3 regions of the Arthrobacter sp. DNA4 genome follow, and region 2 is predicted to be linked to each of the others. Evidence: riboswitches for the same ligand, from Rfam matches in the RefSeq annotation. Region 2 holds a riboswitch; each other region holds the start of a gene.
What was found. Region 2 has a riboswitch for thiamine pyrophosphate ahead of NMQ03_RS19310 (ECF transporter S component). Riboswitches for the same ligand answer to the same signal wherever they lie in the genome.

Region 1 (3,268 bases), 1.4 Mb from region 2:
ATGTCGCCCACCTTGAGCATCACGGTGCCCATGGCGAGGTCGGCAGGAAGAAGATCCTGGCTGCTGGCTGATGCGGTCATTGAACGCTCCTAGCATTGGCGGCCGTCCCATTGGCGGCCTGTCACCTCTTAAAATTACTTGAAGCTTCAATTTATTCCAAGTCCCTGCGAGCCGTTTGTCAGCGAATGATCCGCCCGCCCAGCACCACGTGCTCCAGCGCATGAATGGTCTCCGGTACCGCCCGCGGGTCTTCCCGGCATACGACGACGTCGGCGCGGGCCCCTTCCTCCACTCCGTGCGCTCCCAGCCACGTTCGTGCTGCCCAGCAGGCGGAGTCGAGGGCCGCGTCCATGGGCAGGCCGGCGCCGTGCAGGGCCAGGATTTCGTCCGTGATCCTGCCGTGCCGGATCACGCTGCCGGCGTCGGTACCGGCAAAGATGCGCACGCCCGCGGCATGGGCTTCCGCCACCCGCTCGAGCCTGCGTTCCCACAGGGCGCGCATGTGCGCGGCATAGCGTGGGAACTTGGGATCCGCCTGCGCAGCAATGTCGGGGAAGGTGGCGATATTGATGAGCGTGGGCACGATCGGTACGCCCTGCTCCACGAACCGGGGCAGGTGGCGGGGCAGGAGCCCGGTGGCGTGCTCGACGCAGTCAATGCCGGCGTCCAGCACCTGGTCCAGGGTGTCTTCGGCGAAGCAGTGCGCCGTCACCCGGGCGCCTTCGTCGTGCGCCGCCTGGACGGCATCGCGTACGACGGCGGCGGGAAACGACGGCGCCAGGTCGCCGGCGCTGCGGTCAATCCAGTCGCCCCACCAGCTTGACCCAGCCGTCGCCGTCGCGCGCCTGCTTGCGGACGGCCTCCACGAGGCCGTCCGGTTCAACTTCCTCAGCGAAGCCCCGCAGGTAGCGGCGCGTCCGGGCGATATGGCGCCCGGCACGGATCAACACCGGGAAGTCCCTGCCACCCTGCATCCAGCGGGTATCCGCCGGCGAGCCGGCGTCCCGGACCAGGAGGGTTCCGGCGTTGAGGTCCGCCTGCGCCTGGTCCCTGGCGGCTGCGGGCTCCACAGGGCCTGCGGGGCCCAGGCCGATGTGGCAGTGGGCGTCCACGAAGCCCGGCAGGACCCAGCCGTCGAGTATCCGGCCGGGAGGAGTGTCCGGCTTGTTGAACGTGAGCCTTCCGTCCACCGACCAAAGTCCATGCCGCACCCGGTCCGGTGCGGTCAGGACGGGTCCACGGAAGTGGATGATGTCTGCCATGGCGCTCCTTTCGATGCCCGGTCAGGCTAGCACCGCAATTATGACAAGCCCGGTTCAGGGGCCTGTGGTAGCTTCGTTCCTGACCACACGGGTGCCCTTGCAGGGGCTGAGATCGGGCTGACGCAGCCTGCGACCGTTGAACCTGTCCGGGTAATGCCGGCGAAGGAAGTGAGTATTCCCTTGAGTACGCAAAACACCCAGTTGAACCCTGCCCTGCTGCCGTCCGCCGGGGAGCCCGGCGACGCATCGGAACAGCCCGTGACCCAGTCCCTGAAGTCCCATTCCCTCGCCTACCTTGCGGATGAGGCGTCCGGGATCCGGGTACCTGTGACGGAAATTGCCCTTGAACCGTCACCCAACGGCCAGCCGAACGCACCCTTCCGGACTTACCGGACTGCGGGGCCCGGCAGCGACCCCGTCCGCGGGCTGCAGCCCTTCCGCGCAGAGTGGATCGCGGCGCGCGGGGACACCGAGCCCTACGGCGGCCGGGAGCGCAACCTGCTCGATGACGGCCGGTCGGCCGTACGCCGCGGCGCCGCCTCCGCGGAGTGGAAGGGCGCACAGCCGGTGCCCCGCCGCGCCGTCGACGGCCGGACGGTGACGCAGATGCACTATGCCCGGCAGGGAATCGTCACTCAGGAAATGCGGTTCGTGGCGCTGCGCGAAAACTGCGACGTTGAGCTGGTCCGCAGCGAGGTTGCTGCCGGCAGGGCCATCATCCCGAACAACATCAACCATCCGGAATCCGAGCCGATGATCATTGGCAAGGCTTTCCTGGTGAAAATCAACGCGAACATTGGCAACTCCGCGGTGACGAGCTCCATCGCGGAGGAGGTGGACAAGCTGCAGTGGGCCACCCAGTGGGGTGCCGACACCGTCATGGACCTCTCCACCGGCGACGACATCCACACCACGCGGGAGTGGATCATCCGCAACTCCCCCGTGCCGATCGGGACGGTGCCGATCTACCAGGCGCTGGAAAAGGTCAACGGCGAGGCCAACGCCCTCACCTGGGAGATCTTCCGGGACACGGTGATCGAACAGTGCGAACAGGGTGTGGACTACATGACCATCCACGCTGGCGTGCTGCTCCGCTATGTTCCGCTGACCGCCAACCGCGTCACCGGCATTGTCTCGCGCGGTGGCTCCATCATGGCGGGCTGGTGCCTGGCCCACCACCAGGAGAACTTCCTGTACACGCACTTCGATGAGCTGTGCGAAATCTTCGCCAAATACGACGTCGCCTTCTCGCTGGGTGACGGCCTCCGCCCCGGTTCCACGGCGGACGCCAACGACGCCGCGCAGTTCGCGGAGCTGGACACGCTCGCCGAGCTGACGCAGCGGGCCTGGGAGTATGACGTCCAGGTGATGGTGGAGGGGCCGGGCCACGTTCCCTTCCACCTGGTCCGTGAGAACGTGGAACGGCAGCAGGAGCTGTGCAAGGGTGCGCCCTTCTATACCCTGGGCCCGCTGGTCACCGACATCGCTCCCGGCTACGACCACATCACGTCGGCAATCGGCGCCACCGAGATTGCCCGGTACGGGACAGCCATGCTCTGCTACGTCACACCAAAGGAACATCTGGGGCTGCCCAACAAGGACGACGTCAAGACGGGTGTCATCACCTACAAGATCGCGGCGCACGCGGCGGACCTGGCCAAGGGCCACACGGGGGCGCACGAACGGGACGATGCCCTGTCCAAGGCACGGTTCGAATTCCGCTGGCGCGACCAGTTCGCCCTGTCCCTGGATCCTGTGACCGCGGAGGCGTTCCACGACGAGACGCTTCCCGCTGAACCAGCCAAGACGGCGCACTTCTGTTCCATGTGCGGGCCCAAGTTCTGCTCCATGCGGATCAGCCAGGATATCCGTGACGAATACGGGTCGGCAGACTCGCAGGCGGCACTGGCGGACATGGCCTCCGGCATGCGGGAGAAGAGCCAGGAGTTCCTGGCCAAGGGCGGCAAGGTGTACCTGCCGGAGCCGACGGTCGCTGCCGGCAGCTA
Region 2 (3,268 bases):
AGTAGTGCAGTTCGTACAGGCAAAAGAGTGACAGCTGGATGTCTTCGTCGGCAATGATGTCACCGGTACCCGCCACCTGCGCCGCCACCAGCCGGTACAGCCCGTCCAGCTCCGGAGTGGCAGCATCAGGGGCCTTGGACAGGGCCGCAAAGAGGGCGCTGCTGATGGGACCTCTGGTGTCCGGGATTCTCATGGTGCTCCTTGGTTGCCGCGCCGGTTCGGGGAACGGCCGCCGATGGTGCTCCCATTCCCTGTGGTGGTCGTACCCCGGGGGACAACATAGTAAGCATGATTACTAATAAAAGCTAAGCAGCCCGGGGCCGCTTGGCAAGTACCGGTGCGTGTCCCGCTGCGCCGGGTCAACCGGCGCTACTCGTCCAGAGCCGAACCCAGGATGTCGCGCAGTGCCTCCACCGCCAGTTCGTGGTCCTGAAGCTGCGGCAAGCCGGACACCGCCACGGAAGCCACCACACCAACGCCCGTGACCTGGATCGGAAACGCGCCCCCGTGTGCCGCATAGCGGGACTGGTCGAACCAGGCGTTGTCCTCGATCCGGCCGCCGCCCAGCCGGCCGCGCAGTCCCACCAGGAGGGAGGGCACCTCGTACCGCAGGGCAGTGCGCTGCTTGGCCCGGATCCAGTGGCCGTTGTCGGGCGTGGCGCCCGGAAGTGCGACATGGAACAGCACCTGGTCACCCTTGGCGATGTCGATGGCGATGGGCAATGACCGCTCCTTGCCCAGTTCAACGAGGAGCAGGCCCAGGTTCAACGAATCATCCAGCGAGAAGCCGGGGAACTGGAGCTCACGGACCTCTGCCTCGATGCGGGCAATCTGCGCCTCCAGTGAGCCCTCCGGCTGGGCGTCGCTGGAATCAGGATCGAACCCGGTTACATCCGGTGGATTGGCGGTCATGGCCCTCAATCTACTCCTGCCAGGTGTAAACTTGACCACGCCCAACTGGGCAAAATAGACAGCGTTACCCAACCACAAGCAACACTAAAAACGACAGGGGAGCGCCGCCGTCGGGCATCCTGGCACAGGCCGGGCACCGCAGGTGGGCGCTGAGAGTGCGGACAGCCGCAGACCCTCGAACCTGATCCGGTTAGTACCGGCGCAAGGGAGTCGAGTTCTCAAAGTGTCGCGGATGCACGGCCACAGGCCTGCACCCGGGTCCACTTTCCCCTCCTGTTTCCCAGGAGGATCACATGAGCACTGCAGCAATCAAGAAGACCACCAGTAAGTCCTGGCGCGTCGTGGACATCGTCGTCGCCGCGCTGGTGGCCATCGCGGGCGGCGTCATCTTCTGGGCATGGGACCAGGGTGCCGCCGCACTGTCCGCCCCCATGAACGCCGCCTACCCGCCCCTGACCGGACTGCTCGCCGGCGGCTGGATGATTCCCGGGGTGCTGGGCATGCTCATCATCCGCAAGCCCGGAGCCGCCCTGTTCTGCGAGACTGTAGCCGCAACCGGCGAACTGCTGATGGGTTCCCAGTACGGCGCCTCGGTCCTGTTCTCGGGTTTCATCCAGGGCCTGGGCGCGGAAATCATTTTCGCGATCTTCGTCTACCGCAAGTTCAACCTGCCCGTATCGCTGCTGGTAAGCGCCGCGGCAGGGTTCTTCTGCGGACTGAATGACTCGTTTGCGCCGTGGGGCTGGAACATTGCCTACTCCGGCGCGGACAAGCTCGCCTACATCGTGCTGACCACCCTTTCCGGGGCCATCCTGGCTGGCGCTTTGTCCTGGCTTGCCACCCGCGGCCTGGCCCGCACCGGCGTGCTGGGCTCCTTCGCGTCCCGCAAGGCTGCCACGGAGCCCGTCTTCTCCTGATGGCATCCTCCCAGGACGCCTCCGGCACGGTCCGGCCTGCCGCCATCGCCGCCCGCGGATGGGGCTGGCGGCACGCCGGAAGGGCCAAGCCCGCCGTCCACGGCCTTGACCTGGACATCGCCCCCGGGGAGCGGGTGCTCCTGCTGGGGCCTTCCGGCGCCGGGAAGTCCACCCTGCTGCACGCCCTGGCCGGCGTCCTGGGAGACATCAACGACGACGGCGAGGCAGGCGACGCCGACGAGTCCGGTTCGCTGCTGGTGGACGGAGCCCCGCCCCGGGCACGGCGCGGCCGTGCCGGTCTCATGCAGCAGGACCCGGAGACCCAGGTGGTCCTGTCGCGGGTGGGGGACGACGTCGCCTTCGGCGCCGAAAACCTTGCGGTGCCCCGCGACGCCATCTGGCCGCGCGTTCACGAGGCACTTGCCGACGTCGGGCTCGCCCACCTCCCGCTGGACCACCCGACGTCGGCCCTGTCCGGCGGCCAAAAGCAGCGCCTGGCGCTGGCGGGCATCCTGGCGATGCGTCCCGGACTGATCCTGCTGGACGAGCCCACCGCCAACCTGGACCCGGACGGCGTGCTGGAGGTCCGCGACGCCGTGGCCCGCTCCCTGGACAAAACCGGGGCGACGCTGGTGGTGGTGGAGCACCGGGTGTCCGTCTGGAAGGACCTGGTGGACCGGATCGTGGTCCTGCAGCCGGGCTCCGCCGCCGATCCTGCAGTGCTCCTGGACGGGCCGCCGGACCGAGTACTTACGGAGGCGCGGAGCATGCTCGCCGCAGCGGGCGTCTGGGTACCCGGGTACGTGCCGGCCACACGTGCCCGCGCCGCCGTCCCGGCTCCCGGCGCAGGCAGCCTCCTGCTGGCCGCAGAGCAGCTGGGCGTCTCCCGCGAACGCCCCCGCCGCAAAGGCTTCCGGAAGATCCTGCCTGTCCCGGTCCAGGAAGGCGTGGCCGCGCAGGTCCGCGCCGGGCAGGCCCTTGCCATCACCGGCGCCAACGGCGCCGGCAAGTCCACGTTCGCGCTGACCCTCGGCGGGCTGCTTGAGCCGGTGTCCGGAAAAGTGTCCGCGACGCTGGACCTCAGCCGCGGTGCCGGCATCGATCCCTACAAGTGGAAGGCCGAGCAGCTGATTTCGCGGGTGGGCACGGTATTCCAGGAGCCGGAGCACCAGTTCGTCACCGGAAAGGTGCTCGACGAGCTGCTCTTCGGCCCCCGGCACCTGGGGCACGGCGAGGACCGGGTTGAGGAACTGCTGGAGCGGCTGCGGCTTACCCAGCTGGTGGATGCCAACCCCTATACGCTCTCCGGCGGTGAGAAGCGGCGCTTGTCCGTTGCCACCGTCCTGGCCGCCAGCCCCCAGGTGCTGATCCTGGACGAGCCCACGTTCGGCCAGGATGCCAATACCTGGGCCGAACTGGCATCGTTCCTGTCCGAGCTC
Region 3 (3,268 bases), 1.5 Mb from region 2:
GGACTGCTGGAAGTATTTGGCGAGCAGTGCGAGGCCTGCGCCGGCCGTGGCGTTGTGACCCACGACGACCCCGTGGAGCACCGCCGCGCCACCATCGTTGCGGCCGAGCACCACGTCCAGCGCACCGACAACCGGCCCGAGACCCGCACGGAAGCCCGTCCGGAAGGGCAGCGGAGCGACAATGCCCAGCCCGGCGTGCGTCCCGAACGCAAGCGGCGGCGCGGACGCGGCGGGCAGCAGCCCGAAGCGGCCCCGGCACCTGCCGTCCATGTGCACACGGTCCAGCCGGACCCGTCGGACGCCGAGCGGCACGCCAAGGCGGAGGCAACCAGGCTTGCCCTGGCGAACATTGCCGCTGCGGCCCACGCGGCCCACCTGCATGACGACGAGGTGGCGGCAGCCCGGCAGGTGCCTTCTGTGGAGCCTGCGCCGGCGCCCGTCGAGGAGAAGCACGACGCCGACGCCCCGGCACGTCCTGCAGCTGTCCTGACGTTCGGCGGCGAGGAAGTCCCGCTTCCGTTCGTGGAGCACGCTGAGGAACAGCATCCCCAGCCTGCCCTTACCCTGGACCGGCTTGCGGAAGCGTTCGCCCACCTCGGCCAGCCGGCTTCCCCTGTGGAGAACGCGCCTGCCAAGACCGCGGAAGCCGTGAAGGTGCCGGAAACTGTGGCGCCGGAACGGCAGCACGACGACGGGGGAGCGGAAGCGCGCTCCGCCGCAACGGAAGCTGCAGCCGGGAAGGACTACTCCGACCACACGCTGGAGCAGTCGCGGCAACGCAGGCCGCGGCGCCACCGTGCCGCCAGCCGTGCGCAGGGTGCCGCCAACGAGACCGCCGTCCAGCAACACGAAAACGTCCACGCGGCAGGCGCGGGCCATTCGCACGCAGCCAAGGCTCCTGAACCCGTGAAGCCCCAGCTGGCGCCGGCGGAACCGGGCAAGGCGCCTGAGGAGCCCATCATCCTCGGCGTGGGTGTGCCTGCCTCGGAGCTCTAGGTACAGGAGTTTCCGGTCAAACGGACGGCCGCGCAGTAAGGAATCCCCGTCCTGCGGACGATTCCCCCGGGAAGTACCGGGGGAATCGTCCGTGTGGCGGGGATTTCTGCTGCCGGGAGGTTGTTTTTCCCTTGAACCGGGTGCTGTCATCCTTTTTCCTGATGCGGCCTACGGGCTAGGGTGGAAACCGACACGGGGTGCCGCGCAGAAGGCCGGCTGAGATCCAGACCCGTTGAACCTGTCCGGCTAGTACCGGCGAAGGGATGTCTCTTGTCTTCGACCCTTTCCGTGCCCCTGCCTGCCGCCTCCGGCGTCCCCACCGCGCTGCCCTTGGGCCGGGACGTCCCGCGGGTCCTCTCGATCGCGGGCTCCGACCCGTCCGGTGGCGCCGGCATCCAGGCCGACCTCAAAAGCATTGCTGCCCACGGCGGATATGGCATGGCTGCCATCACCGCCCTGACGGCACAGAACACCCGTGGCGTGCAGGCTGTCCACGTTCCTCCGGCCGCTTTCCTGGCCGAACAACTGGACGCGGTCAGCGACGATATCTCCATCGACGCGGTCAAGATCGGCATGCTGGGCGACGAGAGCGTCATCCGCACTGTCCGGCAATGGCTGGAGAAGGTCCGCCCCGCCGTCGTGGTCCTCGACCCGGTGATGGTGGCCACCAGTGGTGACCGGCTGCTGAAGGAATCCGCTGAGGCTGCCCTCCGCGAACTGCTGCCGCTGGCGCACCTCATCACTCCCAACCTCCCGGAGCTTGCCATGCTGGTGGGCGGGGAGCCTGCCGGGACCTGGACGGCGGCGCTGGACCAGGGGAGGCGCCTTGCCGATGCCACCGGGGCCACCGTGCTGGTCAAGGGTGGCCACCTCGCAGGTGCAGACTGCCCGGACGCGCTGGTCAACACGGCCGGCCTCATGTCGCAGGAAGTGGTGGAAGTGCACGGCAAACGAATTTCCACCCGCAACAGCCACGGCACCGGCTGCTCCCTGTCCTCCGCGATGGCCACCGTCCAGGCACGCCTTGGCGACTGGGAGGCATCGCTCCTGACGGTCAAGCCATGGCTGACCGGCGCCCTTGAGAACTCGGAGCAGCTCGAGGTGGGCCGGGGAAACGGCCCCGTGCACCATTTCCACCATGTGCGGCCGGCCCTCGCGGAAGGCGCCTTCGCTGCCCGGCTGTGGACGGAAGCGCAGCAGGACCTGACGGACATCTACGCCCTGGACTTCATCCGCGGCCTGGCCTCCGGAGACCTTGCCGAGAAGGACTTTGCCTACTACCTGGCGCAGGACGCCCTGTACCTGAACGGCTACTCCCGGGTCCTCGCCCGGGCGAGTGCCCTGGCCCCGTCCGAAGCGGAGCAGCTGTTCTGGGCGGGATCCTCGCAGCAGTGCCTGGAAGTGGAGTCGGAGCTGCACCGCTCATGGCTCAGCACCCGCCCTGCCCAGGGCGGACTTGGCCCCGTCACCAAGGCGTATGTTGACCACCTCACCGCAGCGTCGGCGTCGGGCAGTTACGCCGTCCTGGCCGCCGCAGTCCTGCCCTGTTTCTGGCTCTACGCCGAGGTCGGGGAAAAGCTGCACGCCCAGTTCCTTGCCTCGGGAGAGCCCGACGGCCACGCCTACGCGGCCTGGCTCCGGACCTACGCCGACGAGGGCTTCGCCGAAGCCACCCGGCGGGCCATCGCCATTGTGGACGCGGCGGGGCGGAAGGCCTCCGACCACGAACGGGCGGCGATGGTGACCGCGTTCAAGCAGTCCTGCCGCCTGGAAGTGGAATTCTTCGACGCGCCGAGGCTGCATTCCTGACCCCTTCGGGCAGCACCGCCGCTATCATGGAGGGGCATGGTTGCGGTGCAGCTTGTCGGGGTGTGGTTACTACCACAGCCGGGCCGCCGGAACCAGCCTCATTTGCGGCCGTAGATGGATTTAGCGTATTCTGGATCTTCGGTGCTTACGCCAACACTTGGGTTATGACCCCACGGCGTTGAGGCACAGCGAGAATCCTGGCTTTTCCGAGTCGGCTCCGCACGCAAATTTTGTAATAAACGTCGAGAGAAGTGAGTTCCCAAGTGGTGTACGCGATTGTCCGCGCAGGCGGCCGCCAAGAGAAGGTTTCCGTTGGAGACTTCGTTACCCTGAACCGCGTCGCCGGTGGAGTAAGCAGCACCATCGAGCTGCCCGCACTGCTCCTGGTTGATGGTGACAAGGTCACCTCCGCCGCCGCTGACCTGGCCAAGGTAACTGTTACGGCTGAAATCCTCCAGGACCT

Region 1: it holds a riboswitch for thiamine pyrophosphate, as region 2 does, so the genes downstream of both, thiC (phosphomethylpyrimidine synthase ThiC) here and NMQ03_RS19310 (ECF transporter S component) in region 2, are expected to answer to the same signal.
Region 3: it holds a riboswitch for thiamine pyrophosphate, as region 2 does, so the genes downstream of both, thiD (bifunctional hydroxymethylpyrimidine kinase/phosphomethylpyrimidine kinase) here and NMQ03_RS19310 (ECF transporter S component) in region 2, are expected to answer to the same signal.

What each region holds. Positions count from the first base shown of each region.
Region 1 covers NZ_CP101466.1:2,758,984-2,762,251, forward strand. Annotated here, with positions in the region: partial or broken gene NMQ03_RS12725 (VOC family protein) at 1-32, opposite strand, end outside; partial or broken gene NMQ03_RS12730 (amidohydrolase family protein) at 179-1,262, opposite strand; TPP riboswitch at 1,340-1,447, shown strand; gene thiC (phosphomethylpyrimidine synthase ThiC) at 1,464-3,268, shown strand, end outside; gene NMQ03_RS12740 (alpha/beta hydrolase) at 3,266-3,268, opposite strand, start outside.
Region 2 covers NZ_CP101466.1:4,164,994-4,168,261, reverse strand. Annotated here, with positions in the region: gene NMQ03_RS19320 (iron-containing redox enzyme family protein) at 1-193, opposite strand, end outside; gene NMQ03_RS19315 (heme-degrading domain-containing protein) at 370-912, opposite strand; TPP riboswitch at 998-1,138, shown strand; gene NMQ03_RS19310 (ECF transporter S component) at 1,206-1,829, shown strand; gene NMQ03_RS19305 (ABC transporter ATP-binding protein) at 1,829-3,268, shown strand, end outside.
Region 3 covers NZ_CP101466.1:2,670,416-2,673,683, reverse strand. Annotated here, with positions in the region: gene NMQ03_RS12285 (Rne/Rng family ribonuclease) at 1-996, shown strand, start outside; TPP riboswitch at 1,180-1,277, shown strand; gene thiD (bifunctional hydroxymethylpyrimidine kinase/phosphomethylpyrimidine kinase) at 1,285-2,805, shown strand; gene rplU (50S ribosomal protein L21) at 3,069-3,268, shown strand, end outside.